Linked DNA regions of Aquitalea magnusonii. Each later gene encodes a partner of the first gene's protein in a complex. Links are inferred from orthologs where the notes say so. Each region holds a gene or a part of one and is shown on either strand. Other genes may lie near its edges. The genes, in order: mfd and uvrA.

What was found.
Region 2: the proteins of mfd (region 1) and uvrA are in contact, whole or in part, in a crystal structure (PDB 4DFC), measured with the Escherichia coli proteins. The link is inferred for Aquitalea magnusonii from one-to-one orthologs.

Annotation. Positions count from the first base shown.
Region 1 is NZ_AP018823.1:3,300,693-3,316,123, reverse strand. The notes cover bases 5,192-9,144. They hold mfd (transcription-repair coupling factor), read right to left. Parts: upstream 8,794-9,144; coding sequence 5,392-8,793; downstream 5,192-5,391. Other genes in these bases: DLM_RS15745 (EAL and GGDEF domain-containing protein), read left to right, coding at 8,980-9,144. In the rest of the region: 1,2-phenylacetyl-CoA epoxidase subunit PaaC, read left to right, coding at 1-35; 1,2-phenylacetyl-CoA epoxidase subunit PaaD, read left to right, coding at 48-545; 1,2-phenylacetyl-CoA epoxidase subunit PaaE, read left to right, coding at 590-1,657; DLM_RS15770 (TetR/AcrR family transcriptional regulator), read left to right, coding at 1,737-2,399; DLM_RS15765 (enoyl-CoA hydratase-related protein), read left to right, coding at 2,362-3,141; pcaF (3-oxoadipyl-CoA thiolase), read left to right, coding at 3,169-4,374; DLM_RS15755 (enoyl-CoA hydratase), read left to right, coding at 4,386-5,159; more of DLM_RS15745, read left to right, coding at 9,145-12,261; 23S rRNA (guanosine(2251)-2'-O)-methyltransferase RlmB, read left to right, coding at 12,346-13,101; DLM_RS15735 (multicopper oxidase family protein), read left to right, coding at 13,476-14,978; DLM_RS15730 (metal-sensitive transcriptional regulator), read left to right, coding at 15,056-15,382. UniProt on the Escherichia coli protein: Couples transcription and DNA repair by recognizing RNA polymerase (RNAP) stalled at DNA lesions. Mediates ATP-dependent release of RNAP and its truncated transcript from the DNA, and recruitment of nucleotide excision repair machinery to the damaged site.
Region 2 is NZ_AP018823.1:1,448,121-1,462,948, reverse strand. The notes cover bases 6,170-9,519. They hold uvrA (excinuclease ABC subunit UvrA), read right to left. Parts: upstream 9,199-9,519; coding sequence 6,370-9,198; downstream 6,170-6,369. Other genes in these bases: DLM_RS07090 (MFS transporter), read left to right, coding at 9,379-9,519; DLM_RS07100 (VOC family protein), read right to left, coding at 6,170-6,240. Outside these bases: DLM_RS07125 (MFS transporter), read left to right, coding at 1-614; DLM_RS07120 (class II histone deacetylase), read left to right, coding at 630-1,742; DLM_RS07115 (hypothetical protein), read right to left, coding at 1,948-3,207; DLM_RS07110 (BBE domain-containing protein), read left to right, coding at 3,426-5,072; DLM_RS07105 (hypothetical protein), read right to left, coding at 5,285-5,485; DLM_RS22975 (hypothetical protein), read left to right, coding at 5,498-5,785; more of DLM_RS07100, read right to left, coding at 5,797-6,169; more of DLM_RS07090, read left to right, coding at 9,520-10,743; DLM_RS07085 (single-stranded DNA-binding protein), read left to right, coding at 10,834-11,289; DLM_RS07070 (ABC transporter ATP-binding protein), read right to left, coding at 11,866-12,567; DLM_RS07065 (ABC transporter ATP-binding protein), read right to left, coding at 12,564-13,415; DLM_RS23935 (ABC transporter permease), read right to left, coding at 13,405-14,223; DLM_RS07055 (ABC transporter permease), read right to left, coding at 14,230-14,828. UniProt on the Escherichia coli protein: The UvrABC repair system catalyzes the recognition and processing of DNA lesions. UvrA is an ATPase and a DNA-binding protein. A damage recognition complex composed of 2 UvrA and 2 UvrB subunits scans DNA for abnormalities.

The DNA.
Region 1 (15,431 bases):
TTTTGCAGCGCGCCTATCCCGGCGGCAACTGGTAAAGGGGGGGCGTGATGCTAACCATCGCCCAAGCCTGGGCCGTGCTGCACCAGGTACCCGACCCGGAAATACCCGTGCTGTCCTTATGCGATTTAGGCATCGTGCGCGATATCCGCCGCCATGGGGCAGATCTGCAGGTGACGCTCACGCCCACTTACTCCGGCTGTCCTGCCACCGAAGTGATTGAGGCTTCGGTGCGCGATGCGCTGACGGCTGCCGGGGCCGGCCCCCTGCGGCTGAGTACGCAGCTCAGCCCGGCCTGGACCACCGACTGGATCAGTGAGGAGGGGCGGCGCAAATTGCGCGAGTACGGTATTGCGCCGCCGGAGCATCGGGCGGAAACGTCCGAGGACGGCTGGCAGATTCTGCACTTCACGCCATTGCACCCGGCCTGCCCGCGCTGCGGCAGCAAGCATAGCGAGCGCCTGAGCCAGTTTGGCGCGACCGCCTGCAAGGCGCTGTACCGCTGCCAGGACTGCCGCGAACCATTCGAGTACTTCAAACCCATTTAAGCCTAAGTCTTCCGCCAGGGAATCTACGGAGCAAGGACCCCACCATGAGTACGAATTTTCATTTGCTGCGCATCGCCGAAGTGCGCCAAGAGAGCGAAGAGGCGATATCGCTCCGCTTTGAAGTTCCCCCCGCGCTGGCCGACACCTACCGCTTTATCCAGGGCCAGCATCTCACCTTGCGCGCCAATATCGGCGGTGCTGACGTACGCCGCTCCTATTCGATCTGCAGCGGCATTGGCGATGGCGAACTGCGTATTGCCATCAAGCAAGTGGCAAACGGAATCTTCTCCACCTATGCCAACAAGGAACTGCGTGCGGGGCAGCGCATCGAGGTATTGCCACCGGATGGCCGTTTTTTTGTACCGCTGGCCGCAGGCAATAAAAAACATTACCTGGCGATCGTGGCCGGCAGTGGCATCACGCCGCTGTTGTCCATCATCAAGACCACGCTGGCAGTAGAACCGGACAGCCGCTTCACCTTGCTGTACGGCAACCAGCGGCGCGGCACCATTCTGTTTGCCGACACCCTGGCGGCATTGAAAGCCCGCTTCATGGACCGCTTCGCCGTCTATCACTTCCTCTCGCGTGAGGCGCAGGAACTGGAACTGTTTAATGGTCGGCTGGACGCTGCGCGCCTGCAGCGGATATTCGACACCCTGCTGCCGCTCTCCAACATCTCCGACGCCTTTGTGTGCGGCCCCAACGAGATGATCGATGACGCCATCGGCGCTCTGCAGCAGGCTGGCTTGCCGCACGCGCATATCCATACCGAGCGCTTTTGCGTACCGCAGGGGGCCGATACACCGCGCACGGCGCGGGACGATGAAGCGGCACAAGCCACCGTGACGGTAATCATGGACGGCCTGGCCCGCGAGGTGGGATTGTCGGCAGGACAAAGCATTCTGGATGCCGCCGTCAGCGCAGGGATCGATCTACCCTATTCGTGTAAAGGTGGGGTATGCTGCACCTGCCGTGCCAAGGTCCTCGCTGGCCAAGTGCGCATGGATAAGAATTTCGCCCTCGAACCGGCAGAAGTCGAGCAGGGCTTTGCACTCACCTGTCAGGCGCATCCGCTTACCGAAAACGTTGTGGTCAGTTTTGACGAACGTTGACGTGTCGTACTCCGAATGAAGGAGGCCGTTTTCGCATAAGCCGAGTCTGACGCACCACGAATCAAGCAGACCCCCGGATATGGCAAGAACAAAATCCCCCAATTTCGAAGTACAGCGCAGCACCATACTGGAGAACGCCGCGCAGTTGTTTGCGCAGAAAAGTTTCCCCAGTGCATCGATAGCCCAACTGGCTGAATTATGTGGCATGTCGAAGCCGCTGCTGTATCACTACTATCGGGATAAGTTGCATCTCTTGTTTGATATTGCCGACACCTACCTTGACCGCCTGGTGGCCATTGAGGATGAGGTTGCCGGACAAGGGCTGGATACCGAAGCGCACCTGACCGAGCTTATCGTCCGTTTCATGGAAGAATATGCCACGTCGCGCCACTACCATATCGTGTTGGTGCAGGACGTGAAATTCCTGGAGGACGAGGCATACCGCAAGGTGGCCGAGAAGCAACGCCAGGTGGTGGATGGGTTTGCCAGGCTGATTGCCAGCTTGCGGCCGGAGTTGACGGCGGTGCAGATCAAGCCGGTGGCCATGACGCTGTTCGGCATGATGAACTGGACCTTTACCTGGTTTCGTGCCGACGGACCGATAGATAGAGCAGCAATGGCGGAGATCGTCAGTCAGATGTTCCTGCATGGTGTGTATAGCCCCGGCTTGCCGCATATACCCCCCAGGCAGGAGGAGACTCCGCATGAGCAAGTACACCTACCTGAAAACGGCGCAGCATGAACGCGTTGCGCATATCGAAATCCACCGTCCCGCCCAGCGCAATGCGCTGAATGAAGAACTGGTGCAGGAGCTGGAGGCGGCCTTGATGGCCGCAGACCAGGACCCAGGCACCAGTGTGATTGTCCTGTCTGGCAACGAAAAGGCTTTTGCCGCCGGTGCCGACATCGGTCGCATGGCCGAATGGGACTTCCATGATGTGTTTCTCTCCGACTATGTCACCCGGCACTGGGAAAGTGCGCGCACCCTGCGCAAGCCGCTGATCGCCGCGATTTGCGGTTACGCGATTGGTGGCGGCTGCGAACTGGCGATGATGTGTGATGTCGTCGTGGCCGGTGTCTCGGCCAAGTTCGGCCAGCCCGAAGTCAAGATCGGGACTTTGCCCGGCATGGGCGGCACCCAGCGCCTGCCCCGCGCCATCGGCAAGGCCAAGGCGATGGAATGGTGTTTGAGTGGCAATTTCTATAGTGCCGCCGAAGCCGAAAAAGCCGGCCTGGTATCCCGTGTGGTGGCCGACGACGCCGTTCTCGACACCGCTTTCGAACTGGCACAGCAGATGGCCGGCTACTCGCTGCCGGTGCTGATGATGATCAAGGAGTCGCTGGGCCGGGCTTTCGAATCCAGCTTGTCCGAAGGGCTGCTGTTCGAGCGGCGGGTCTTTCACGCCAGTTTCGCGCTGCAAGACCAAAAAGAAGGCATGAACGCCTTTGTCGAAAGACGTCCGCCCGCTTTCCATCACCGCTAATCCCAGCCACGCCTTCGAGACAACATCATGACCCACGCTTATATTTGCGATGGCATTCGCACCCCTTTTGGCCGCTATGGCGGCGCACTGTCCTCCATTCGTACAGATGACCTGGCGGCCATCCCGCTTCGTGCGCTGTGTGAGCGCCACCCTGCGCTTGACTGGAGCCTGGTGGACGAGCTGATTTATGGCTGCGCCAATCAAGCCGGAGAAGACAACCGCAATATTGCGCGCATGGCAGGCCTGCTGGCCGGCCTGCCCGTCTCGGTGCCCGGCACGACCATCAACCGGCTGTGCGGTTCCGGCATGGACGCCATTGGCCTGGCCGCGCGCAGCATTGTGGCGGGCGAGGCCGACTTGATCATCGCGGGTGGCGTGGAGAGCATGTCGCGCGCGCCCTTCGTGTTGGGCAAGGCGGACAAGCCGTTTGCGCGCAGCGCCAAGGTGGAAGACACAACCATAGGCTGGCGCTTTATCAACCCGATAATGAAGCAACAGTACGGGGTCGATTCCATGCCCGAGACTGCCGAGAACGTCGCTACTGATTTCCGGGTGAATCGCTGCGATCAGGATGCCTTTGCGCTACGCAGCCAGCAGCGCTACGCCGCCGCCCTGGCCAAGGGTTTTTTCACGGACGAAATTGTGCCGGTAGCGGTGCCGCGCCCGAAGGGCGAAGCACTGTTCATCCAGCATGACGAACATCCGCGCCCGGATACCACCCTGGCCATGCTGGCCAGGTTGAACGGTGTGGTGCGCGCTGACGGCACGGTGACGGCGGGCAATGCCTCCGGTGTGAATGATGGTGCCGTGGCCTTGTTGATTGCCAGCCAGGCGGCGGTGGCACGTCATGCGCTTACCCCGCGCGCCAGAATACTGGGCATGGCGAGCGCGGGAGTGGAGCCGCGCATTATGGGCATCGGCCCGGCACCGGCCAGCCAGAAACTGCTCCAGCGCCTGGGCCTGCGCATTCAGGACATGGACGTGATTGAACTGAACGAGGCCTTTGCCGCGCAGGGTTTGGCGGTGCTCCGTACATTGGGCCTGGCGGACGATGCCGCGCAGGTGAACCCGAATGGCGGGGCCATTGCCTTGGGGCATCCGCTTGGCGCTTCCGGCGCAAGGCTGGTGCTGACCGCGCTACGGCAACTGGAAGCCACCGGCGGTCGGCTGGCGCTATGCACCATGTGTATCGGCGTCGGCCAGGGCATCGCCATGGTGATTGAGCGCATATAAAGGAGGCGACCATGACCGAACCATTACTGCTGGACTACCCGGAGCAGGGCATTGCCCGTTTGCGTCTGCACCGCCCCGAGGCACGTAATGCGCTGAATATGGCGCTACGCCAGGCACTGGCGGATGCGCTCAGACACTTGTCCGACAGCCCGGAGATACGCGTCATCGTGCTGACCGGCAACGAACAGGCTTTTGCTGCCGGGGCGGATCTCAAGGAACTGGCCGATATCGGCAGCATCGCGCTGATGCAGCGCCAGGTACACAAGCTATGGCAAGCGGTGGCCGATTGCCCGAAACCGATTATCGCTGCCGTGTCTGGCTATGCCCTGGGCGGCGGCTGCGAATTGGCGATGCATGCCGACATTATCGTGGCGGGGGAGTCGGCACAATTTGCGCAACCGGAAATCAAGGTAGGCATCATGCCTGGAGCCGGCGGGACGCAACGCCTGCTGCGTGCTGTTGGCAAGGCGCAGGCCATGCGGATGCTGCTGACCGGTTGCATGGTTGGCGCGCAACAAGCATTGACGATGGGCTTGATCAGCGAAGTGGTCGCCGATGAGGCGGTTGAGCACCGCGCCATCGAGCTGGCACGCAGCATTGCAGCCATGCCACCGCTGGCAGTGCAACAGATCAAGGAAGTGGTTTTGGCCGGAGCCGACGCGCCATTGGCAACGGCCTTGATGCTGGAGCGCAAAGCCTACCAGATGTTGTTTTCCTCGGAAGACCAGAAGGAAGGCATGCAGGCCTTCTTTGACAAGCGAAGGCCGCAATACCTGGGGCGCTAGCCTGTGGTGGTGGGCGCGCCCGGCTTGCGGAAACACCCGGCAGTCTGGCGCAGCGGCAGCCTTGCCATGTTGACATCGCATCTGTGACCGGCGGCGGAAGGCCGCGCGGCTGCTTTGCCCGCCTGGCGGCTGTCGAACGGGGGGACTGGCAAGCCTGAGATGGACAAACGCCGAAACGGTGTCGCAACACTGTTTCGGCGTTGACCGGACTTCAGTGGTTTTGATCCAGGTGCTAGCTCAGCTCCTTCAGCAGCTCCTTCACCCGCACCACGCGCAGGCCCACTTCTTCTATTTTTGACTCCACCCGCAGCTTGTCCTGCCCGGCCAGTTTGTAGTTCTTCTTGCTCTGGATCAGCTGGATGATTTTCATCGGGTCGATCGGCGGGTTCTTGATGAACTGCAACTGGATGGCCACTTCGCTGGCATCCAGCTTGGCCACGCCCAGCGGCTTGGCCAGCAGGCGCAGGCGGTGGCTTTCAATCAGCGTTTTCACCGTTTGCGGTGGCAGGCCGAAGCGGTCGATCAGCTCCTCATGAATGGCGTCGATGTCCTGCTCGGTGTCGCAGGTGGCCAGGCGCTTGTACAGCACCAGCCGTTCATGCACGTCCGGGCAGTAGGCATCCGGCAGCAGCGCCGGGCTGTGCAGATTGATTTCGGTGGTGACACCCAGCGGTGCGTCCAGGTCCGGCTCGCGGCCTTTTTTCAGGTCGCGCACCGCTTGTTTGAGCATCTCGGTAAACAGCGAAAAGCCCACTTCCTGCATTTCGCCCGACTGGCCTTCACCCAGTACCTCACCCGCGCCACGGATTTCCATATCGTGCATCGCCAGATAGAAACCGGCCCCCAGCTCGCCGGACAACTGGATGGCTTCCAGCCGCTTGCCGGCGTCCTTGGTCATGCCGTCCGGGGTCAGCAGATAGGCATAGGCCTGGTGATGGCTGCGGCCCACCCGGCCGCGCAACTGGTGCAGTTGGGCCAGGCCGAACTTGTCGGCGCGGTTGATCAGGATGGTGTTGGCATTGGGAATGTCGATGCCGGTTTCGATGATGGTGGAGCACAACAGCACATTGAAGCGCTGCTGCAGGAAGTCGCGCATTACTTGTTCCAGCTCACGTTCGCGCAACTGGCCGTGGGCTACGCCGATGCGGGCTTCCGGCACCAGTTCGGCCAGTTTCTCGCGCATGTTCTCGATGGTGTCCACCTCGTTGTGCAGGAAGAACACCTGACCGCCACGCTTGAGTTCGCGCAGGATGGCCTCGCGGATCACGCCATTGCTGGCCGGGCTGATGAAGGTTTTCACTGCCAGGCGGCGGTTGGGCGCAGTGGCGATGACGGAGAAGTCGCGCAGTCCTTCCAGCGCCATGGACAGCGTGCGCGGAATCGGCGTGGCGGTGAGGGTGAGCACGTCCACATTGGCGCGCAGGCGCTTGAGCTGTTCCTTCTGGCGCACGCCAAAGCGGTGCTCTTCATCGATGATCACCAGCCCCAGGTTCTTGAACTGCACGTCCGGCTGCACCAGCTTGTGGGTGCCGATGACGATGTCCACCGTGCCCTCGGCCAGGCCCGCCAGCGCGGCCTTGCTTTCCTTGGCGCTGCGAAAGCGCGACAGCTCGGCAATCTTCACCGGCCAGTCGTTGAAGCGGTCGGAGAAGTTCTGGAAATGCTGCTCGGCCAGCAGGGTGGTGGGCACCAGCAGCGCCACCTGCTTGCCGCCCATCACCGCGACAAAAGCGGCGCGCAGCGCCACTTCGGTCTTGCCGAAGCCCACGTCGCCACATACCAGACGGTCCATCGGCTTGCCGCTGCACATGTCGTGGATGACGGCTTCGATGGCATTGGCCTGGTCTATGGTTTCCTCAAAGCCGAAACCGGCGGCAAAGGCATCGTAATCGTGGTGCGACAGGGTGAAGCTGTGGCCTTCGCGCGCGGCGCGCTGGGCGTAGAGGTTAAGCAGCTCGGCGGCGGTGTCGCGTGCTTTTTCGGCAGCTTTCTTCTTGGCTTTTTCCCAGGCCGGGTTACCCAGCTTGTGCAGCGGGGCCTGCTCGGACGGGCCACCGGCATAGCGCGAAATCAGGTGCAACTGGCTGACCGGCACGTAGAGCGTGGCGTTGTCGGCGTACTCCAGCTGCATCAGCTCGGTTTCGCCTTCGCCCAGGTCCATCGACACCAGGCCGATATAGCGGCCGATGCCGTGCTGTTCGTGCACCACCGGGTCGCCGGATTTCACCTCGGCCAGATCGCGCAGCATGGAGTCCGAGCTCATCTTCACATGGCGGCGGCGGGTGTGGCTGCGCGCGATGTGCTGGTACAGCTCGCTCTCGGTGATGATGGACAGCGGTGGTTGTTGCTGGGCAAAGCCGGAATACAGCGGGGCCACCACTAGCGCCAGCGGCATATTGCCGGTGGCAAACTCCTGCCAGTTGTCGATCAGCTGCGGCTTGATGCCGTGTTCCTGCAGGAACTGCACCATGGTTTCGCGCCGGCCCAGGCTTTCTGCGGTCAGCAGCACGCGCTGGCCGCTGTGTTGCAGATAATGCGCCAGCTTGTGCAAGGGGTTGTCGGCGCGGCGCTCCACCGCCAGATCGGGCAGGGCCAGGCTGGTGGCATCCGCTTCGCCAGCAGCCGGGATTTCAATGCGCGAATAAGGCTTGATGCGGCCAAGGAATTCGTCCTGACGCAAGAACACATCGGCAGGCGGTAGTACCGGGCGTTCCGGGTCGCCCTGTGCCATGTGGTAGCGGTTCTGCACGTCTTTCCAGAAGGTGTCGGCGGCAGCGGCCACGTCGCGGTGCAGCACCACCAGCGCCGCTTCCCCCACGTAGTCGAACAGGGTGGCGGTTTCGTCGAAGAACAGCGGCAGGTAGTACTCGATGCCGGCGGGGAACAGATTGGCCGATACGTCCTTGTAAATGCGGCTCTTGGACGGATCGCCTTCCATGCGTTCGCGGTAGTGCTGGCGGAAGGCGGTGACACCGCTTTCATCCGCCGGATATTCGCGCGCCGGCAGCATGCGGATTTCCGGCACCGGGTACAGCGTGCGCTGGCTGTCCGGGTCGAAGGTGCGCAGGCTGTCGATTTCCTTGTCGAACAGGTCGATGCGGTAGGGCAGGGGGCTGCCCATGGGGAACAGGTCCACCAGACCGCCACGAATGGAAAACTCGCCCGGTGCCATCACCTGGGTGACGTGGCTGTAGCCTGCCATCACCATGTCGGCGCGCAGTTGTTCCACATCCAGTTGCTGTTTGCCTTGCAGCAGGAAGGTGCGGCCCAGCAGGTAGCTGACCGGCGCGAGCCGCGTCATGGCGGTGCTGACCGGGGCGATGACCACCTGGCATTCGCCGCGATGGATCTGCCAGAGCGTGGCCAGCCGCTCACTCACCAACTCGCCGTGCGGGGAGAAATGGTCGTAGGGCAGCGTCTCCCAGTCGGGCAGCAAGGCGGCCTTGATGTCGGGGGCAAACCATGGCAGTTCGGCCTTCAGCCGCTGTGCGGCCTGGGCATCGGCAGTCAGGACCAGCAAGGTGTGGCCTGCCTGGGCCAGGCCTGCCAGTACGGCAGCATCCAGGCCATCGGGCAGGGCGGGGCAGCGGGTCTTTTGACCGGCCGGCGCAATGCGGGGCAGTGTGTCCAACATTCTTCTTCACATTCGTGGATCTGCGGGTATTATACCAGCGGGCAATTCATGCCAAAGGTGTGTTTGCCATCCATTTACAAGAGGCCACAAGGCCCGAGACTCGCCATCGATCTGCACCCCATACCAATCAATACTGTCCGGCTGGCGCCGGGCATGGTCAGAACGTGGCTGCAAAGGACTGGGAGAGTGAAAACTAAGGGGCTGTTTGCCGGCGCAATGGCATTTTTGCTGTTTGCTGCCAGCTTGTTGTTGTGGCCCAGGCAGGCGCTGGGTGAAATCCCGCTGTACGGTTTCCTGCCGCATGGCTTGTTTGCCGCTTGGCTGCTGTGGCGTGGTATCGGCGCGGTGTGGTACTGGCCCTTGGCGGCCTTGCTGTTGGGCAGCCAGTGGTTGTCCTGGCCATGGGCCGCGGCGCTGAGCCTGTCCTTGCTCTTGCTGCTGCCGGGTGCCCGCCTGGTGCATGCGCAGCCGCCGCTGGCTGATGGCTCGGCCATTTCCCTGCTGTTGCTGAATCTGCTGGAAGTCTGCGGCTTTCTTGCCGTGCCTCCGGTGGCTCTGCTGGGTTTGTTCTGTTTCTGGCAGGGCAGTTTGACCACGGTATTGCCGTGGATGGCGCTGGCCGCGGCCTGCTGCATGTTGGCCATGACCTGCTGGCTGCCCTTATTGCGCATGCCGGTTCTGCCGGATCGCCGCCGTCTGCTGGAGCTGCTGGTGATCCTGCTGGTGATGCTGGCGGTGTGGTCATCGATGGTCAGCAATGCACACAGTCTGCCCTTTCCCCGTCCGGTACTGTTTTTCCCGCTGATGATCTGGGCGGCTTTCCGTGGCCGTTTGTTGGGTGCCTGCCTGTCCGGCTCGCTGCTGTGCCTGCTGCTTTCGCTGCCGGGCTTCTTGCCCGGACTCTATCGGTATGCCGGCAGCACCGAGCTGATGACGGAAACGGCCTTGTGCCTGACTTTCATTGTGGCCTCCCTGCTGGTGGCCACGCTCAGCGATATTCACCGCCGCAAGGAAGATGAGCTGAACGAGTTCCGTTCGCGGGTGGAGTCGCTGGTCAACAACAGCCCCAATATGATGTCGCTCAAGGGGCTGGATGGGCGTTTCCTGCTGGCCAACCGCGCTTACAGCCGCATGCTGGGGGTGACTGAATACGCCATGGTGGGGCGTACGCTGACTGATTATTTTGCCCCGGAGGACGCACGGCGCATCCAGCAGCAGGATGAGGTGGTGCTCAACTGTCTGGAGCCGCGCCAGTTTGAGGAAAGCTTCAGCGTTGGCGACGCCACCTTCACCATGCTGGTAAGCAAGTTTCCGCTGTTTGACAGCCAGGGTCGTCCGGCCGGGGTGGGCAGTGTGGACACCGACATCACCCGCACCCGTGAAGAGCAGAAGGCCAAGAAGGAAGCCGAAGAGAAATACTGGGCGCTGGTGGAGCAGACCCTGGTGGGCATTTACATTCTGCAGGACGAACGGCTGGTGTACGTCAATCCCAAGCTGGCCGACATCGTCGGCTACCAGCCGGAGGACATGCAGGACATGCCGCTGGAAAGCCTGCTGCCGCCCAGCGAGGCCAGCCGCATCCGGCTGCAGATCAAACGCCGCCTGCGCGACAACATCCAGGTGATGCATTACACCACCCGCGCCATCAGCCGCGATGGCCATCTGGTGAATCTGGAAGTCCACAGCCGGCTGGTGGAGTACGATGGCAAGCCGGCGCTGATTGGCGTGGTGGTGGATATTTCCGACCGTATTGCCGCCGATACCAATCTGAAGCTGGCGGGCAAGGTGTTCGAAAACTCGGCAGAGGGCATCCTGATTCTGGACGCCGACACCCGCATCATCGCCGTCAACCATGCCTTTACCCGCATCACCGGTTATGAAGAGGCCGAGGCGCTGGGCAAGCTGTCGCGCATCTTCAGTGAAAATGACGACGCCGTCAGCCAGCAAATGCTGGCAGCACTGGCGCAGCACGGCCATTGGCAGGGCGAAATGCGCGACCGGCGCAAGAATGGCGACTGGTATCCGGCCGAGCTGTCCATTTCACTGGTGCGCGATGACGGTGGCTTCCTCAGCAACTATGTGGCGGTTTTTTCCGACATCACCGTGCGCAAGCAGGCCGAAGAGCGCCTGCAGTTTCTGGCCAATCACGACCCGCTCACCCGCCTGCCCAACCGCAGCAGCCTGATCAGCCGGCTGGAACAGGCCATTGTCGACATGAGCGGCGAGCCGACCCCGCTGGCGGTGATGTTTATCGACCTGGACCGTTTCAAGCTGATCAACGACTCCTTCGGCCATCAGTCCGGTGATGAACTGCTGCGCGAAATTGCCATTCGCCTGTCCAACTCGGTGGGCGAGCGCGGCCTGCTGGCGCGGCAAGGTGGCGACGAATTCACCCTGCTGCTGACCGAATTTGCCGATCAGGCCGAACTGGCGGCGCTGGCCGAGGACATCCTCACCGTGCTGGGCCGTGGCCTGCGGCTGGAGGAACACGAAGTGTTTGTCACCGGCAGCATCGGCATCAGCGTGTTCCCCAATGACGGCACTGATGCACGCAGCCTGCTGAAAAACGCCGATGTCGCCATGTACCGCGCCAAGGACGCCGGCAAGAACACCTACCAGTTCTTTGACGCCGAGATGAACACCCAGACCTTCGAGCGCCTGCTGCTGGAAAACGGCATGCGCCAGGCGCTGGAGCGGGGCGAGTTTGAACTGCACTACCAGCCGCAACTCAATGCCGCCAGCCGCGACATGTCCGGGGTGGAAGTGCTGATTCGCTGGCGTCACCCGCAACTGGGGCTGATTCCGCCGCTGCGCTTTATTCCGCTGGCCGAAGAAACCGGCCTGATCAAGCCGATTGGCGACTGGGTGCTGCAGGAAGCCTGCCGCCAGATCAAGGCCTGGGACGATGCCGGGCTGCATGTGCCACGGGTTGCCGTCAACCTGTCGGCGCGCCAGTTCGAGCAGACCACGCTGGTGGAAAACGTGGCGCGCGCCTTGCAAACCACCGGGCTGGACGCCAGCCGGCTGGAGCTGGAAATCACCGAAAGCATGATCATGCAAAACCCGGTGGAAACCGTACATCAGCTAGGCGAACTCAAGGCGCTGGGGGTGTGGCTGTCGATTGACGACTTTGGCACCGGCTATTCCTCGTTGTCCCACCTCAAGCGTTTTCCGCTGGATACGCTGAAAATCGACCGCTCCTTTGTCGATGGTCTGCCAGATGACGAAGACAGCGTGGCGATTGCCGAGGCCATCCTGGCCATGGCCAGGAAGCTCAAGTTCAGCGTGGTGGCCGAAGGGGTGGAAAATGCCGCCCAAGCAGACTTCCTGGAGCTGAAAGGCTGTAGCCTGCTGCAGGGCTATCACTTTGGCAAACCGGTGCCGGCGACGGAGTTTCCGCAGTTGGCCGAGCAACTGGCCCGCTCGGCGCGGCTGGCGGTGCTGGCCGACGGGCAGGGCGGGCTGTAAACGGCCAGCGCTTGCGGTTTGGCAGCAAGACCATGGCTTTGCCGTTACAATAGCGCCCATTCCCGTTTACAAGGCTTCAAGCGCATGAGCAACAAGCGACTCATTCACGGCTTTCATGCCATCAACGCCCGCTTGTGGCAGAACCCGAAAAGCCTGATCGAAATCTGGCTGGCCGGCGGCCGCCATGATGAGCGTGCCAAGGCCGTGCTGGACAAGGCCGCTGAAGAAAGCATCAAGCTGCACATTGTCGACAAGGCCAGGCTGGACAGCATGAGCGGCAATGCCCGCCATCAGGGCGTGGTGGCGATGATTGACGCCAGCCGCAACCATGTCGATCTGGACGACGTGCTGGAAAACCTCAGCGAGCCACCGCTGCTGCTGATTCTGGACGGCGTGACCGACCCGCATAACCTGGGTGCCTGCCTGCGCGTGGCCGACGCCATGGGCGCGCATGCGGTGATTGCCCCCAAGGACCGCTCGGCCGGGCTGAACGCCACCGTATCCAAAGTGGCCTGCGGTGCCGCAGAAGTCATCCCCTACATCACCGTCACCAATCTGGCACGCACCCTGCGTGACCTGAAAGACGCCGGGGTGTGGATTGCCGGCACCACCATGGAAGCCGATACCGACCTGTTCCATGTGGATGCCGCTGGCCCGCTGGCCTGGGTGATGGGCTCGGAAGGTGAGGGCATGCGCCGCCTGACGCGCGAACACTGCGATGTGCTGGTGTCCATTCCGATGTGTGGCACGGTGGAAAGCCTCAATGTGTCGGTGTCCTCCGGCATGGTGTTGGCCGAAAGCCGCCGCCAGCGTGTGCTGGCCGCCGAAAAGGCCCGCTGAACCCACGACACCCCACCTCGAAACCCCATGCCATGGCATGGGGTTTCTGTTTATTGGCCCCCTCGCGCTTGCTGCAATGAAAGTGTGAGGGGGAGAGATGGCAAGGCTGCGGAATCAGGTAGTGAGTTGGAGGGCCGTGCTTTGCCGCGTCCGGTGCAATCGCACCAAATGGCTTTGTCAGCCGCCTGCCCATGCCACGGCATGTCGTTTTTTTGATGCAGGACAGTTTTTTGTCATCGCGTGGATCACTTGCGGAACCTGACTGGCTATACTCTGCTCTACTGGTTTTATACCCTTGGGGGGTATTTAAGGTGGGTGATGCGTTCGCCGGATCATGCCTGCCACGCTGAAGCCCCCACCGACGGAGTCAAGACATGGACAGAAGACATTTCCTGCAATGGAGCAGTGCGCTGGCGCTGATGCCGGTGCTGGCACGCAAGAGCCTGGCAGATGGCATGGCCGACATGCCGGGCATGGATCATGCCGCAATGGGACATGGCACCGCCAGCAATGTGGCCCTGCCGGCTGCCGACAGCCTCGGCCTGCCGCGCGGCTTGCCCCTGCCTGCGCTGTCCATGCTGGCCAATCAGGGGGGTAGCGGCCAGTTTGTCGGCCAGTTGCAGGCCGCGCCGGTCAGCCTGCCGCTGTTGCCGGGCAAGCCTGCCACCACCTTCTGGGCGTATAACGGCCAGATTCCCGGCCCGGCCATCGTGGCCTGGGAAGGGGACGAAGTGAACATTGCTTTTGCCAATAAGCTGCAGCAGCCCAGCACCATTCACTGGCATGGCATGCCGGTGCCAGCCGAGCAGGATGGTAATCCGCACAACCCGGTACTGCCGGGGCAGCAGCAGGCCTACCGCTTCCGTTTGCCGCCGGGCAGCGCAGCCAGCTACTGGTATCACCCGCATCCACATGGCCATACCGCGCAGCAGGCTTATATGGGGCTGGCCGGGGTATTCGTGGTGAAAAGCCGCCACGACCCGCTGGCCCATCTGCCGGAGCAGTGGCTGGTGCTGTCCGACCTGAAGCTGGATGCCCATGGCCAGATTGCGGATAGCAGCGCTGCCGACCGGCATGATGGCCGCGAAGGCCAGTTCGTGCTGGTGAATGGCGGCTGGCAGCCGGTCATTGCGCTGGCGGAGGGCGAACGGCAGCGCTGGCGCATCTGGAATGCCAGCAGCGCGCGCATCATGAAACTGGCCTTGCCCGCGCACGAGGTACAACTGGTGGGCACCGATGGCGGGCTGATTGGCGCGCCGCGTCACATTGATACCTTGTTGCTGTCGCCCGGCGAGCGGGCGGAAATTGTCGTGACCGGACGCTTTGCTACAGGCCAGCCCTCCGCCCTGCAGGCACTGCCCTACAACCGTGGCAAGGCGATGAGCCCGGAACAGGCCGCAACCCTCACCCTTGCCACCATCCGCCAGGCAGGCAGCAAGGCCACCGCCACGCTGCCGGACAAACTGCGCGATATCACTGCGCTGGGCGAGCCTGCGGTAAAGCGGGTGGTTAACTTCAGCGAGAACATGGCCAACCCGGCGGCGATGTTCCTGATCAACGGCAAGAAATTCGACATGAACCGGGTGGATTTCAGCGGCAAGGTCGGCCAGATCGAAGAATGGGATATCGTCAGTCAGGCGCACATGGACCACCCCTTCCACATCCACGGCACCCAGTTCCAGGTGATTGCCCGCACCGATGACGGTGTGTGGCAAACCGAGCCCTTCCTGGCCTGGCGTGATGTGGTGAATATTCCGGCGGGCGAGACTGTGCGGCTGCGCTTTGTGCAGAGCATGCCCGGCCTGCGCATGTTCCACTGCCATATCCTGGAGCACGAAGATGCCGGCATGATGGCCATGCTGGATGTCCGGCCATAAAGCAGCCAGGCACAACAGCGCAGGGCTGCCGGTGTTACACTGGCAGCCCTGTTTTCAATCCAGAACGCGGAGTCTGCATGAGCCTTGCCCCCAAAAACGACGACTGCTGCCATGGGCAGCCGGAATCCAGTGGCAAGAGCGTGACCCAGCCCAATAAGGCGGCCCTGCTCAAGCGGCTGGCCCGTATCGAGGGCCAGGTGCGCGGCATCAGCGGCATGGTGGAGTCCGACCGTTACTGCGTGGACGTGCTGACCCAGGTGGCGGCGGTCAAGTCGGCACTGGACGCCGTGGCCATGCAGTTGCTGGAAAACCACATGAAGGGTTGTGTCAGCCGCGCATTGCAACAAGGCGACGCTACCGGCATGGTGACTGAGTTGATCGATGTGGTGAGAAAGGTGCGTTAACGCATCTTGACCGGAAATTTCATGGCGGTCAGTCATGTCCGCATCTGGC
Region 2 (14,828 bases), 1.9 Mb from region 1 along the record:
CCCAGGGCCAGCAAGGCGCAGCCCCAACACACGCACCAGCCGCTTCCGGCCCACGCCGGGGCCGGGCCGCACTGGGCATCATCGCCACGCTGGCGTTTTACATCAGCCTGAGCGGGGTGTGGACCTTTGTCGGCCAGATTGCCGTGCAATCCGGCATTGCACCACAGCAAAGCGGCAATATCTTCGCCATCGCCACCTTGCTGGGTGTGGCCGGTGCCGGTACTGCCTCGCTGATTGGCCGCCGCCTGCCACGCTCCCGACTGCTGCTGGCCGGCTTTGCCATGATGATGGCGGCCATGCTGCTGTTGCTGCATAACCCGGCACTGGCGCGCTTTGCCACCGCAGCACTGCTGTTCAAGTTCAGCTGGACTTTCATCCTGCCCTTCATCCTGGCCACGCTGGCCGACATCGACCACAGCGGCAAGCTGATGAATGCCACCAATCTGGTGATCGGTGGCGGCCTGGCCATCGGCCCGGCGCTGGCCGGTCAACTGATCGCCGCCAATGGCGGCAGCCTGCATGTCTTGCTACTGCTGGCCACGGTGGTGGCCGCCCTGTCGCTGGCCCTGTTGCTGGCGCTGCAAACACCCCGCCCCACCCCTGCCCACGCCTGAAAACGAGGAGAAGCCATGACATCCGCGACCGCCTTTTACTTTGATGAGCTGTGCATGTGGCACAGCACCGGCCTGCATGCACTGACGCTGCCGGTGGGCGGCTGGGTGCAGCCGCCAGCCGCCGCCGGCCATGCCGAATCGCCGGAAACCAAGCGCCGGCTGAAAAACCTGCTGGATGTGGCCGGCATCAGCCGCCAGTTGCGGCAATGCACAGCCGCGCCGGCCAGCCGTGAAGACCTGCTGCGGGTACATGGCGCCGCCTATCTGGATGAATTCAAGCGCATCAGCGATGCCGGTGGTGGCGAACTCGGCCCGCAAGCCCCGGTCGGGCCGGGCAGCTATGACATTGCCTGCCTGTCTGCCGGCCTTGCCATCGCCGCCGTGGATGCGGTGTGGCGCGGCGAGGTGGCCAATGCCTATGTGCTGACCCGCCCGCCGGGCCACCACTGCCTGCCGGATGCCGCCATGGGCTTTTGCTTCCTGTCCAATATCGCCGTCGCCATCGAAGCGGCCAAGGCGCGCTACGGCATCGAACGGGTGGCAGTGCTGGACTGGGACGTACACCACGGCAACGGCACCCAGGCCATCTACTACCAGCGCCCGGACGTTCTCACCATGTCGATTCATCAGGATGGCTGCTTCCCGCCGGGCTACAACGGCAGTGAAGACCGCGGCACAGGGGCCGGGCTGGGAGCCAATATCAATATTCCGCTGTTACCGGGCAGCGGCCACGACGCCTATCTGTACGCCATGCAGCTCATGGTGCTGCCGGCACTGGCACGCTATCAGCCGCAGTTGATCATCGTCGCCTGCGGCTTTGACGCCAATGCGGTGGACCCGCTGGCACGCATGCTGGCCCACAGCGATACTTTCCGCCAGATGACCACCCTGCTGCGCAGGTTTGCCCAGCAACACTGCGCCGGCAAGCTGGTGCTGATGCACGAAGGGGGTTATGCCGAAGCCTATGTGCCGTTCTGTGGCCTCGCCACCATCGAAGCCCTGTCGGGCCTTAGCAGCGAAGTAGTCGACCCGCTGCTGGACTTCATTCGCCAGCAGCAGCCCTGCGCCGCCATGCAGCAATTGCAGCGCCAGTTGCTGGATGAGATGGCCAGCCTGCACGGACTATAAGCCCTACCACCGCAGCGTTGATCTAGCGCGCTGAAACGAACAAGGCCCCCCAATGGCGGGCCTTGTACTGGTTACGCAATAAGTCCTGGCATGACGACATCAGCAGCAAGCCGCCAGCAGCGCCGGGCTAAGCACACCTGGAGAGGAGGTCTCCGCGGTCCGCCACCCGGTTCGGTCATGGACTGAGCCATGCCGTAGCGAGGGCTTAGGCTTTGGAATGGATCATGCCGCGGCGCTGCTGATCGGCAAGCGATGTTTCCGGCGTAGACGGAGGCGGCAAGGCAGGGCTGCGATTCAGCGTGAAAGGCACTTTGGCATCCAGATAACGGGCAAAACGCATGGCGCTGGTGGCAAACACCGCATACACCAATGTTTCATCGTTGTCAGCGGCAATACCGCTGGGATAGCAGTGATCAGCGTGATCACAGCGCCATTGCAAGGGAAGGTCCTGTTCATGGGCATCCTCATAATGCGTGAACAAGGCGGTAATGCGCTGCCTGTTGGCATCAATTTCCAGGCTGGTCTTACTTGCATCAATAGGAATGAGCGGCAGATCAGCCTTACCACCGAAGGCGTGATTGAGCATTTCCTGACTCAGGTGAACCACCCGTTTGGCCTTGATGGCAAAAATCACCGGCAACTGGTGATTGGGCAGACAAGGCACCGTCGCCAGGCTGCGCTCGTCGCCCTTGCTATCACAGCGCTTGCTGCGTGTCGCCATTTGCTGCAAGAAACGACGGTAGTCACTTCCCGGTACCAGCTCGTAAATGGCCGGCTCTACCGCCAATAGTGCCTGCATGTGGTGGCTGGCCATATTGGCGCCCCCGCTAAGAAACTGCGCCGCATTTTCCAACTTGATGCCACCAGACTGATCTTGCTGATACAGAAACAGAATGGCTGGTGGCATATCCGGACTTAACCAGGCGGCCAGGGCGTCGGGTTTGTCCGGCATCACCACAGGCCCTTGACTATCTGTTTTACTGTAGCTGCGCCGGATGACATAGGAATCAGAGTGATAGCCCTGTAGCAGTTGGCCATCATCCAGCCTGACTCCGCCCTCGAGTGGCCGAACCGATTCCAGCTCTCCATCCTGGTTGAGCTTGGCATAAACAAATGGCAGTTCACCCACATCAATATTTACCACGCCTCCATTATCAAACAGCATTGAAATAAACGGAATTGCCTGATCAGTATCAGTATATTGGCCACTCCCGGCATGACGAAACGAACCCAGAAAGCCAGTCAAGTTGGCACTGGCACAGCCTACCAACATCGAGGCAATCACAACAATGGACACAAAGTCTTTCAATCTCACAAAACACTCCTTAAATATATTAAGTAATACAAATATGTATTTCGATAGAGAATATCGACTGCAATACGTTCCATTGGGTGCAATTTCCATACACAGACCAACACCACCCCAGTCATTTTCAAATGTCATCACATCTTGAATATCAGTCACAGCCACACTGATTTCTCAACAATATCGGCCACTAATATAGGACCTGACATTTAAATGACATACACCGCAGATACTGAACCAAAGTACAGTTAATAAGAAAAATACAATATAACTTATTGATAATTCAGCTCAGCAGACCAACAATTCATACCGCAGGGCAAGAAAATTCTCAGCAATGAGTCGCCTTGCTGTTTGATTAATAACCGATGGGATTTATCATGAACAAGATTGAAAGCAACAATAAAACATATATCGCCCTACAAAAGGGTTTTAATTTGCGCTGGCCAATTACCAGCGAAGATGGCGCGCAGCGTATTTATATCTGCAGCACACCGGAAGAAGTGCAAACCGCAGCCAATGAAGCCTTAAGCGAAGGCTTCCGCATTACGGTACGCAGCGGTGGCCATTGCTATGAAGGTTTTGTTTCCAACCGTCTGAATGCCACAGAAAAACTTGCCATCATTGACCTTGGTGAAATGAAAGGCATGGATCATGATGCCGCTGGCAAGGTCAAGTCACCTTATGACAAGGATGGTCACGGCTATCAGTTCCGTATTGCCACCGGCAATCAAAACTGGGATGGCTACATTTCACTCTACAGACAAGCAGGAAAAACCATTCCGGGTGGTTCTTGCTACTCGGTTGGTGTTGGTGGCCACGTCAGTGGCGGTGGTTATGGCCTGCTGTCCCGCCTGCATGGCCTGACGGTAGACTGGGTCAGCGGCGTGGATATCCTGGTCGCCGCCGCGGATGGTAAAAGCTTGCAATTCAAGCATGTACGGGCCGATAGTACCGATGAAACCGACCGCATGCTGTTTACGGCCTGCTGCGGTGCGGGTGGCGGCAACTTTGGCATCATCATCAATTATTACTACGCCAAACTGCCGGAAGCCCCGCAACAAGCATACTGGTATCCGCTGAAATATGACTGGAAATGGTTCCAGGCGCACCCGGAAAATTTCACCAAACTGCTGCAGGCTTATTGGCAATGGTTTCATGACAATGATGCCAATTCCAATAATCCGGACCCGGCAATTGGCAATGGGGGCTTGTTTACCCTGTTCAAGCTCAATCACATCAATAGTGACGACAATATTGTCCTGGCCATCCAGTACACCGGTATAGATGGTTTGGTTGGCGGTGAGCGCGACAAGCCACTGAATGACTTCATCCAGAAGATGAATGATGCAGCAGGCAAACCCGGTGTGGTTCATGATGCCTTCCTGCTTCCCAATATCAACCCCTTGGGACGCCGGGATGCCGGCATGACACTCAGCCAGGCAGACCCGCTGATGGCGATGGACTGGATTTATGTCACCCAAAGCATCAATGGCTCGGGTAATAATCAGCGTGGCAAATATAAGTCTGAATATCAGATTGAAAACTTCAGCGATGAGGTATGCAAAGCGCTGTTTGAAAACCTGACCAACCTTAACGACACGGCAATGACGCAATCCCTGGTGCAGATTGACTCCTATGGCGGCAAGATCAATGCCAATGGCACTGGACATACTGCCGTTCCGCAACGTCAATCCATCCTCAAGGCACAATATCAGACCTACTGGACTGACCCGAAAGAGGACGACGTGCAAGTAGCCTGGATTCGCCGCATTTACAATGCCGTGCATGCCTCGACGGGTAATCGCCCGCTACTGCCGGCATACCAGGGCTGCTATATCAATTATCCCGATGTGGATATGAAATATGTCAACGATGGCTCAACCCAGGTTGATCCGAATTGGCTGCATCTTTACTACCAGGATGAGGCATTGATTGACCGGCTGATTGCGCTGAAAAACAAGGTTGACCCGCACAATCTGTTCCGTCATGAAATGTCCATTCCATTGCAACGCCCTACCCGCTAACGGACATGGTTTTGCCATCTGAAACAGGCTGAGCCTGTTCAACGCAGGCCCGCAATTTTGCGGGCCTTTTGCTTGGCAGGAAGGCCAGGAGCAAGCTGCGCAGAGGCCACGTCCGGCCGGTGCCGCACGGCAGTCGACCCATGGCTGGAACGAAAAAGGCCCGCCATTGGCGGGCCTTGTTACGTCACCGGTTCAAACCCGGTGTGGCAGCTTTACTGCTGTTGTCCGGCGGGCTGCGGCATGCTGCTGTCTTGCTCCGGTGCTGCATCAGGCAGATTGCCTTGTGGTGCCGAAGCCTCTGGCTGCTCTGACTGTGTCTGCGGCGCGGGAGAGGCGGCAAATACCAGATTGATCAATCCCAGACTGGCCGGAGGCAGGGAAAGCATGGCAACAACAAGCAATTTCTTTTGCATGAGCTTCTTTCAATGTGGTTGGAAGACAAGCCTGTTTTTGCAAACACCATGCCAGCCACACATTGTCATTTAAAAACAATGCTTTGCATTGAAAAGCACCCACCCAGACCATGCCAGTTGTCGGCAGTGAGCGACAAGCATGGCAAGAAATTACCCAAGTTATTGAAATGGCAGCACTTTTTGAGTCGCCAATTGACGACACTCAGGCATCACCTCACCCAGTTTCCTGATTTGACAGCATTTTTCAGCACGGCAGGCATGAAAAAACCCGCCGTAGCGGGTTGGTGGCCAATGCGGTAGCACGCAGCCGGTCAGGCCGGTTTGCTGGCCAGCTTGAGCTTGCCTGCCAGCCAGGTATGGTCGTAGCTGACGATCTCGAACGGGTTGCCGAACGGATCGACAAAGCTGATGGAACAGAAAAACTGGTGATCCACCACCGAGTCGCGCGCCACCGTCTGGCCCGCGCGGTCGATCACCCGCTCGCCGGCCAACTGGTCTATCCATTCCAGAAAATCCTGGCCGCTGACCAGAAAGGCTACCGAGCCCGGCTCACATACCGGCTTGTCTTCCTGCGAAATGGCCAGACGCACCGAACCATTGCTGTTCATCAGCATCACGACGCCGTGCGGCCCGCTCTGCATGTGCTTGTAGCGGGTGTCCGGTGCCAGGTTCAGTACACGCTGGTACCAGCCCTGCGCCTTTGCCAGATCGGTGACACGGATATGGATATGGTCAATCTTGCCAAGCGATAGCATTGCATCCTCATCGGGTGTGGGTGACGCGCCAGCAAGCGACGCGTGCTCATTCTACGGTGTTTGCCGCCGTCGGCAACGATATGGCAATGTGGCCGGCGGCGGCTTGGTACTGCGCAGCGCGTGCCGCGCTCAGGTGCGCGGTTGCAGCAGCGGCTTGAGATAACGCCCGGTATGGCTGAGCGGATTATCCGCCACCTGTTCCGGTGTGCCGGTGGCAATGATCTGGCCACCACCCGCGCCGCCTTCCGGGCCAAGGTCGATCAGCCAGTCGGCGGTTTTGATCACGTCCAGATTGTGCTCGATCACCACCACGGTATTGCCGTTTTCACGCAGGCGATGCAATACCTGCAGCAACAGGTCGATATCGTGGAAGTGCAGGCCGGTGGTGGGTTCATCCAGAATATACAAAGTGCGGCCGGTGTCACGCTTGGACAGTTCCAGCCCCAGCTTCACCCGTTGCGCTTCGCCACCGGACAGCGTGGTGGCGCTCTGCCCCAGGCGGATATAACCCAGGCCCACGTCCATCAGTGTTTTCAGCTTGCGGGCCACTGCCGGCACCACGCTGAAGAACTCCAGCGCCTGCTCCACTGTCATGTCCAGCACTTCGTAAACGTTCTTGCCCTTGTACTGCACTTCCAGTGTTTCACGGTTGTAGCGCTTGCCGTGGCACACGTCGCACGGCACGTAGATGTCCGGCAAAAAGTGCATTTCCACCTTGATCACCCCGTCGCCCTGGCAGGCTTCGCAACGCCCGCCCTTGACGTTGAAGCTGAACCGGCCCGGCCCGTAGCCGCGCTCACGCGACAGCGGCACCCCGGCAAACAGTTCACGGATAGGGGTGAACAGGCCGGTATAGGTGGCCGGGTTGGAACGCGGGGTGCGGCCGATCGGGCTCTGGTCGACGTTGATCACCTTGTCCAGCAGCTCCAGCCCTTCGATGCTGTCGTAAGGTGCCGGTTCTTCGCTGGCGCCGTTCAGGTCGCGTGCGGCAATCTTGTACAGGGTGTCGTTGATCAAGGTGGACTTGCCGGAACCGGACACGCCGGTAATGCAGGCCAGCATGCCCAGCGGCAGCTCCAGCGAAACGTTCTTCAGGTTATTGCCGGTAGCACCATGCAGCTTCAGCACCCGTTCCGGGTTGACTGCGCGGCGCTCGCCCGGCCAGTTGATGCGGCGGCGGCCGGACAGGAAGGCACCGGTCACCGAATTTTCATTGGCTGCCACATCAGCCGGCGTGCCGGCCACCAGCACTTCGCCGCCGTGTTCGCCAGCGCCGGGGCCCATGTCTACCAGGTAATCGGCGGCGCGGATGGCGTCTTCGTCGTGCTCCACCACAATCACGCTGTTGCCGATGTCGCGCAGGCGCATCAGTGTGGCCAGCAGGCGGTCGTTATCGCGCTGGTGCAGGCCGATGGATGGCTCATCCAGCACATACATCACCCCGGTCAGGCCGGAGCCGATCTGGCTGGCGAGGCGGATACGCTGTGCCTCGCCACCGGACAGGGTATCGGCGGAACGTGACAGATTGAGGTAGTCCAGACCGACATTATTCAGGAAGGACACCCGCTCGCTGATTTCCTTGACGATCTTCTCCGCCACCGCCTGCTTCTGACCGCTGAATTCCAGCTGGGCAAAGAAGGCCGCAGTTTCTTTCAGCGGCAGTTGATTCAGTTCGTGCAGGGTGCGGCCACCGATGAACACATGGCGCGCCTCCAGCCGCAGGCGCGAGCCCTGGCAGTGCGGGCAGGGCTGGTTGTTCTGGTACTTGGCTAGTTCCTCGCGCACCGCGCTGGAGTCGGTTTCGCGGTAGCGACGTTCCAGGTTGGGGATGATGCCCTCGAACGGATGGGCGCGGGTAAAGCGGGTGCCCTTCTCCGACATGTAGACAAATTCGATGCTGTCGCGCCCGGAACCGTGCAGCACCACATGGCGCACTTTTTCCGGCAAGTCTTCAAAGGCCAGCTCGGTAGGCGAAAAGCCGTAATGCTCGCCCAGCGCCAGCAGCATCTGGAAGTAAAACTGGTTGCGCTTGTCCCAGCCCTTGATGGCACCGGCGGCAAGGGTCAGCTCCGGGTGGGCCACCACGCGCTTGGGGTCGAAGAAGGTGATTTCGCCCAGGCCGTCACACTTGGGGCAGGCACCCATGGGGTTGTTGAAGGAGAACAGGCGCGGTTCCAGCTCCGGCAGGCTGTAGCTGCATACCGGGCAGGCAAACTTGGCCGAAAACCAGTGTTCCTGGCCGCTATCCATCTCCACCGCAATGGCGCGGCCTTCGGCATGGCGCAAGGCGGTTTCAAAGCTTTCCGCCAGCCGCTGCTTCATGTCCTCGCGCACTTTCAGGCGGTCGATCACCACCTCGATGGTGTGCTTCTTGTTCTTGTCCAGCTTGGGCAGGCTGTCGATTTCGTAGACTTCGCCATCCACCCGCACACGGATGAAGCCCTGGGCGCGCAGGTCGTCGAACAGGTCGAGGTTTTCACCCTTGCGACCGACAATCACCGGGGCCAGGATCATCACCCGGGTTTCTTCCGGCAGCGCCAGTACATGGTCCACCATCTGGCTGACCGTTTGCGATGCCAGCGGCACGCCGTGTTCCGGGCAGTGCGGCTCGCCCACACGGGCAAACAAGAGGCGCAGGTAGTCGTGGATTTCCGTGACAGTACCCACGGTGGAGCGCGGGTTGTGGCTGGTAGCTTTTTGTTCGATGGAAATGGCTGGCGACAGGCCTTCGATCAGGTCGACATCCGGCTTTTCCATCAATTGCAGGAACTGCCGCGCATAGGCCGACAGGCTCTCTACATAGCGGCGCTGGCCCTCGGCATACAGGGTGTCAAAAGCCAGAGAGGACTTGCCGGAACCGGACAGGCCGGTGATGACGATCAACTGGTTGCGCGGCAAATCCAGATTGACGTTTTTCAGATTGTGCGTCCGAGCGCCACGAATGCGGATGGTGTCCATGTGTGAGAGCGTTACTCAGTCGGTCGGGGAACCTGATAATATACCCGACTTGGCTACCGCCGCTCCACCAAAGTATGCGCTGCAGCAAAAAAGGCAGCGCAGGACAATGGCCTGCAAGGTAAACCGCTGGCCATCGGCGGCGTTGATAGCCTGACTCCTGAATCGATAACGACAACACACATGAATTCGCTTGAACTGCGCGCCAGCCTCGGGCTGGCTGGTATTTACGCCCTGCGCATGCTGGGCATGTTCCTGATCCTGCCGGTGTTTGCCATCTACGCGCAAACCCTGCGCGGAGCCGACAACCACACCCTGATTGGCCTGGCACTGGGCAGCTACGGCCTCACCCAGGCCCTGCTGCAACTGCCGCTGGGCATGCTGTCTGACCGCATCGGCCGCAAGAAGGTGATTTACGGCGGACTGCTGCTGTTTGCCATCGGCAGCTTCGTGGCTGCCGGTGCGCACGACATTGTCACCCTCACCATCGGCCGCGTGATCCAGGGTTCCGGTGCCATCTCCGCCGCCATCACCGCCCTCTTGGCCGACCTCACCCGCGAAGAGAACCGCACCCGCGCCATGGCGATGATAGGCATGAGCATCGGTACCACCTTTGCCGTCAGCCTGGTGCTGGGGCCGGTACTGGCGCAGTACATCGGCGTCAACGGCATTTTCGCGCTCACTGGCGCGCTGTCGCTGGCCGCGCTGGTGGGCGTGTGGCTGATCATCCCCGACCCGGCCATCTCGCGCTTTCACTCGGATACCGAAGCCAATACCAAACGCCTGCCGGCGGTACTGAAAAACCCGCAACTGCTGCGGCTGAACTACGGCATTTTCGCATTGCATGCCGCGCAAATGGCCATGTTCGTCACCATTCCGTTTGCCCTGATCAAGACCGCAGGCCTGGACAAGGCCCACCACTGGGAGGTGTACCTGCCGGTTACCGTCATCGGCTTCCTGCTGATGGTGCCTGCCATCATCTATGGCGAGAAAAAAGCCCGGCTCAAACAGGTATTCATCGGTGCCATCGCCATCATGACTGCCGCCCAGCTGGGCATGGCACTGGCGCTGGACAGCTTCTGGCAGATCGTGATGTGGCTGGGCCTGTATTTCATCGCCTTCAACATTCTGGAAGCCACCCTGCCCTCGCTGATTTCAAAAATTGCCCCGGCCGATGCCAAAGGGACGGCCATCGGTGTGTATAATACGGCCCAGTCTTTTGGCTTGTTCATGGGGGCCGCCGCCGGCGGCTGGCTGTACACCCATTACGGCCCGGCCGGTGTGTTCGGCTTTACCAGCCTGCTGATGGCCAGTTGGCTGCTGGCATCCTTCAGCATGCAGGCACCACAGGCAGTGCGCTCGGTGATGTTCCACATCGGCGAGGACTGGCAAGGCAACCCGCAACAGCTATCACAGCAGCTGTCCGCCCTCGCCGGCGTCAGCGAAGCGGTGGTGGTGATGGAAGACCGGGTAGCCTACCTCAAGGTTTCCCAGCAAGGCTGGGACGAAAACAGCGTGAAACAACTGGTTGAAGCCACTTATTCCTGACGGTGCGGCCATTGCCAGGACGCACCTCACCCTGCAATCATGCGTCGGCCAATACCGGCGCAGCATTATCGAATCGAATCGGAGATCCACATGAACAGCATCACTTTTGACGGACGCCTGGCGGCAGACGCCGAACTGCGCTACACCCCGAGCGGCGAACCGGTGCTGAGCTTCCGCGTGGCCAGCGACATCGGCTTTGGCGAGCGCAAGACCACCAACTGGTTCAGCTGCCAGGTATGGGGCAAGCGCGGCGAATCGCTGAAAAACTTCCTGAGCAAGGGCCAGCAAGTGACCGTGTACGGCCAGCTCACCCTGCGCGAATGGCAGAACAAGGAAGGCCAGAAACAACTGTCGCCGGATGTGCGCGTGAACGAACTGAGCCTGCAAGGCGGCAAGCGCGAAGGCGGCTCGTCCATGGACGACAACTACGCCTACGGCGAACCGGCTGCCCAGTCCCGTCCGGCCGCCACACCGGCCGCGCCGCGTCGCATGGAAGCCAAACCGGCACCGAAGCTGGACGATATGGACGACGACATCCCGTTCTGACAGCGACTTCCTTACTGTTTTGTTGATAAAAAGCCCATGTTCCTAGCGGACATGGGCTTTTTGTTATTTGGATTAGCCACACCACACTTTGATAGCGGTATCGAGCGGGCGAGCCTGCCTGGCTTTGACCTCTTGGCTGACGGCATCGGTGATGGAGGAGATCCGGCTGGGTGAGACTGCGGTGCCATCCCTCTTTTCCGGATGGGCCTGGATTTCCCGAACAGTCGTATTCCGGGCATACAGCGAGATGACTTTGCCGTCGAAGCCGCTCCAGCGGGTCTGGTGCTTGGGGATGCGTTGCGGCGCAAAGATAGCCTGGCGGTCGCGTGCTACCGCGACAGGCAATTCGCCGAACGCGCCCTTGCTGGCGCACCCAGCCCCAGTTGCGGCTGGATTGCTCGGCCGCCACCAGGCCCTTTTCCAGCAAGGCAACTTTCAGGCCGCGCCGGGCCAGATGCAGGGCTGCACTCACCCCGACCACACCGATGATGACTACATCGGCACTGGCGGGGCGCGGGTCGTTTGCTTCCACCCGGTTGCAGGCTTAGCGCAGCATGGCTGCAAAGGCTTGTGACTTCATGTTGTTTGCCCCCTGGATTCGGCGCTAAGGCGTCCGGCCTGCATGTGGACGGCACGATCGCACAGGTGATCGATCACATCGCCATCATGGCTGACCAGTAGCATGGACAAGTTTTGTTGCTGTTTCAGCCTGGTCAGCAGGTTGAGGATTTCCGCCTGTACCGACATATCCAGCGCCGAGGTGGGTTCATCCAGCAGCAACAGCCGCGGCTGCAGCAGCAAGGCACGCACGATGGCAATGCGCTGGCGCTGGCCGCCGGAAATCTGGTGCGGATAGCGCGTGGCGATGTCCGGCTCCAGCCCCACGTCCTGCAAGGCGGCATCCACGCGTGCCGCGATGTCCCGCTCGCCCTGCAACTGCAATGGCTCGCTCAGGGTACGCCGCAAGCGATGGCGCGGGTGCAAGGAGGCGTAAGGGTCCTGGAATACCATCTGCACATCGCGCCGCAACTGGCCGGCAAAAGGCTGCCCCGGCCGCAGCGCGGTGCCGAATATGGACATGGTGCCATGCCAGTGCGGATTGAGCCCGGCCAATGCCCACAGCAGGGATGACTTGCCGCAGCCGGAAGCGCCGATCAGGCCGAAACACTCGCCCTGCCGGACCTCCAGATCAACATCATGCACCACCTGCCGGCTGTTTCTGCCTGCCTGGTGGCTGACGCCAAACCCCTGTAAACGGATGATGGTTTGCTGTGTCATGCCAGCGTCTCCAGCCATTGCCGGTCAAATACCGGCAGCACCGTGCCGTGACTGTGCTTGCCGGGGCGGCAGGCCCACAGCGTACGGGTATAGGGGTGGGTAGCCTGCGGTAAATCCGCGGCTGCCAGCTGGTCCACCAGTCGTCCCTGATACATCACCAGCGCGCGCTGGCAATGCTGCGCCACCAGCGGCAGGTCATGGCTGATCAGCAACAGGCCACTGCCCTGCTCAGCCACCAGTCGCAACATCAGCGCCAGCATCTGCTCGCGCAGGGCGGCATCCAGTGCCGAGGTGGGTTCGTCGGCAATCAGCAAGGCCGGTTCGGTGATCAGGGCCATGGCCAGCATCACCCGCTGCCCCATGCCGCCGGATAGCTGATGCGGCAAGGCATGTTGCAAGCGGGCCGGGTCGGGCAGGCCAACCGCATCCAGCATGTGCAGCACCTTGTCGCGCCGTTCGCGCGGGGACAGGCGGGTATGCAGCAACAAGGGTTCTTCCAGCTGCGTACCAATGCGCAAACCGGGGTTCAGTGCGTATTTGGGGTCTTGCAGCACCATGGCAATCTGCCGGCCCCGCAGGCTGCGCCATTGTTTTTCACCCAGCGACAGCACATCCTGCCCGGCAAAGGACAAGCGCTGTGCCTGCAACTGGCAGGACGGGGACAGCAAGCCCATCAGTGCGCGCGCAGTCAGTGACTTGCCGGAGCCAGACTCCCCCACCAGCGCCACGCACTCCTTGCCCATGGTAAAGGAAATGCCTTTTACCAACTGGCGTTGCGGCTGCTGGCGCAAGGAAATGGTCAGCGCCTCTACATCCAGCAAGCAAGGCGTTTGTTGATCAGGCTGCATGGCGCGGGTCCATTCTGTCACGCAGGCCATCGCCCAGCAGATTGAAGGCCAGGCTGGTGAGCAAGATGGCACCACCCGGTGCCGCCGCCACCCACCACTGGTCAAAAATCACCTTGCTGCCTTCGGCCACCATCGCGCCCCATTCGGCCATCGGCGGTTTCACCCCCATGCCGAGAAAGCCCAGCCCGGCTGCAGCCAGAATGATGCCCCCCAGGTTCAGTGCAGTGCGCACGATGGCACCGGGCAGACATAGCGGCAGGATATGCCCCACCATCAGCCGCCAGCCCTTGATGCCCTGCATGTGGGCGGCAGCCAGGTAGTCGCTGCGGCGTAGGCTGAGGGTTTCGGCACGCGCCTGCCGGGCGAAACCGGGCCAGCTGGTCAGCGACAGCGCCAGCGCACCATTGAGCAGGCCCGGCCCCAGGATGGCGACAAAGGCCAGCGCAATCACCAGGCTGGGCAAGGCCAGAAAGGCGTCGGTCAACCGCATCAGCAGCACCTCCAGCCAGCCGCCACGATAGCCGGCAGTAATGCCCACCAGCAGGCCTAGCGGCACGGTAAGCAGCAGGATGAGCGCCACCAGCAGCAAGGTGGGCCGGGTGCCGAACAGCACCCGCGACAACAGGTCGCGGCCGAAGCCGTCGGTTCCCAGCCAGTGGCTGGCCGACGGCGCTTGCAAGCGCTCGCTGATGTTTTGCAGGTTAGGGTCCCAGGGGGTCAGCCAGGGTGCCAGTACCGCCAGCGCGATGATGCCGCTGATGATGGCGCTGCCCAGCGTAAAAGCATTGGTTTTGGACAACATTGACATGATGATTTATCGCGATGAGGGGTGAGCGATGTCGGCCTGCCGACTGCGCGGGTCCAGCAGCAGGACCAGGCTGTCCGCCAGCATGTTCAGCAGCACGAAGCTGCTGCCTATCACCAGCGTGGCCCCCAGAATGGCGGCCACATCCGAGGCAAACAGCGCCGTGGTCAGATAGCGGCCTATGCCCGGCCAGGCAAACACGGTTTCGGTGAGGACCGCACCTTCCAGCAGGCTGCTGTAGGACAGGGCCAGCACCGTCACCAGGGTGCCGCTGACATTGGGCAGCACATGCCGCCACAGAATGCGCCAGCGCCCTGCTCCCTTGGCCCGCGCCAGCGTGACGTACTCCTTGCCGCACTCTTCCAGCAATGCCGCCCGCAACAAGCGCGTGATACCCGCCATGGAGAGCATGGCCAGCAGCAACACCGGCAGCCACAGGTGCGACACGGCATTGCGCAATATTTCGGCATCGCCACTGCGCCAGCTATCGAGCAGGATGAAGCCGCTGCGCTCATTCAGGCTGTACAGATAAGCATCATCCAGCTGGCCCGGCCCGCCTGCCCAATGCAAGCGCGCATAAAACAGCAGCAGGCCCAGCAGCCCCAGCC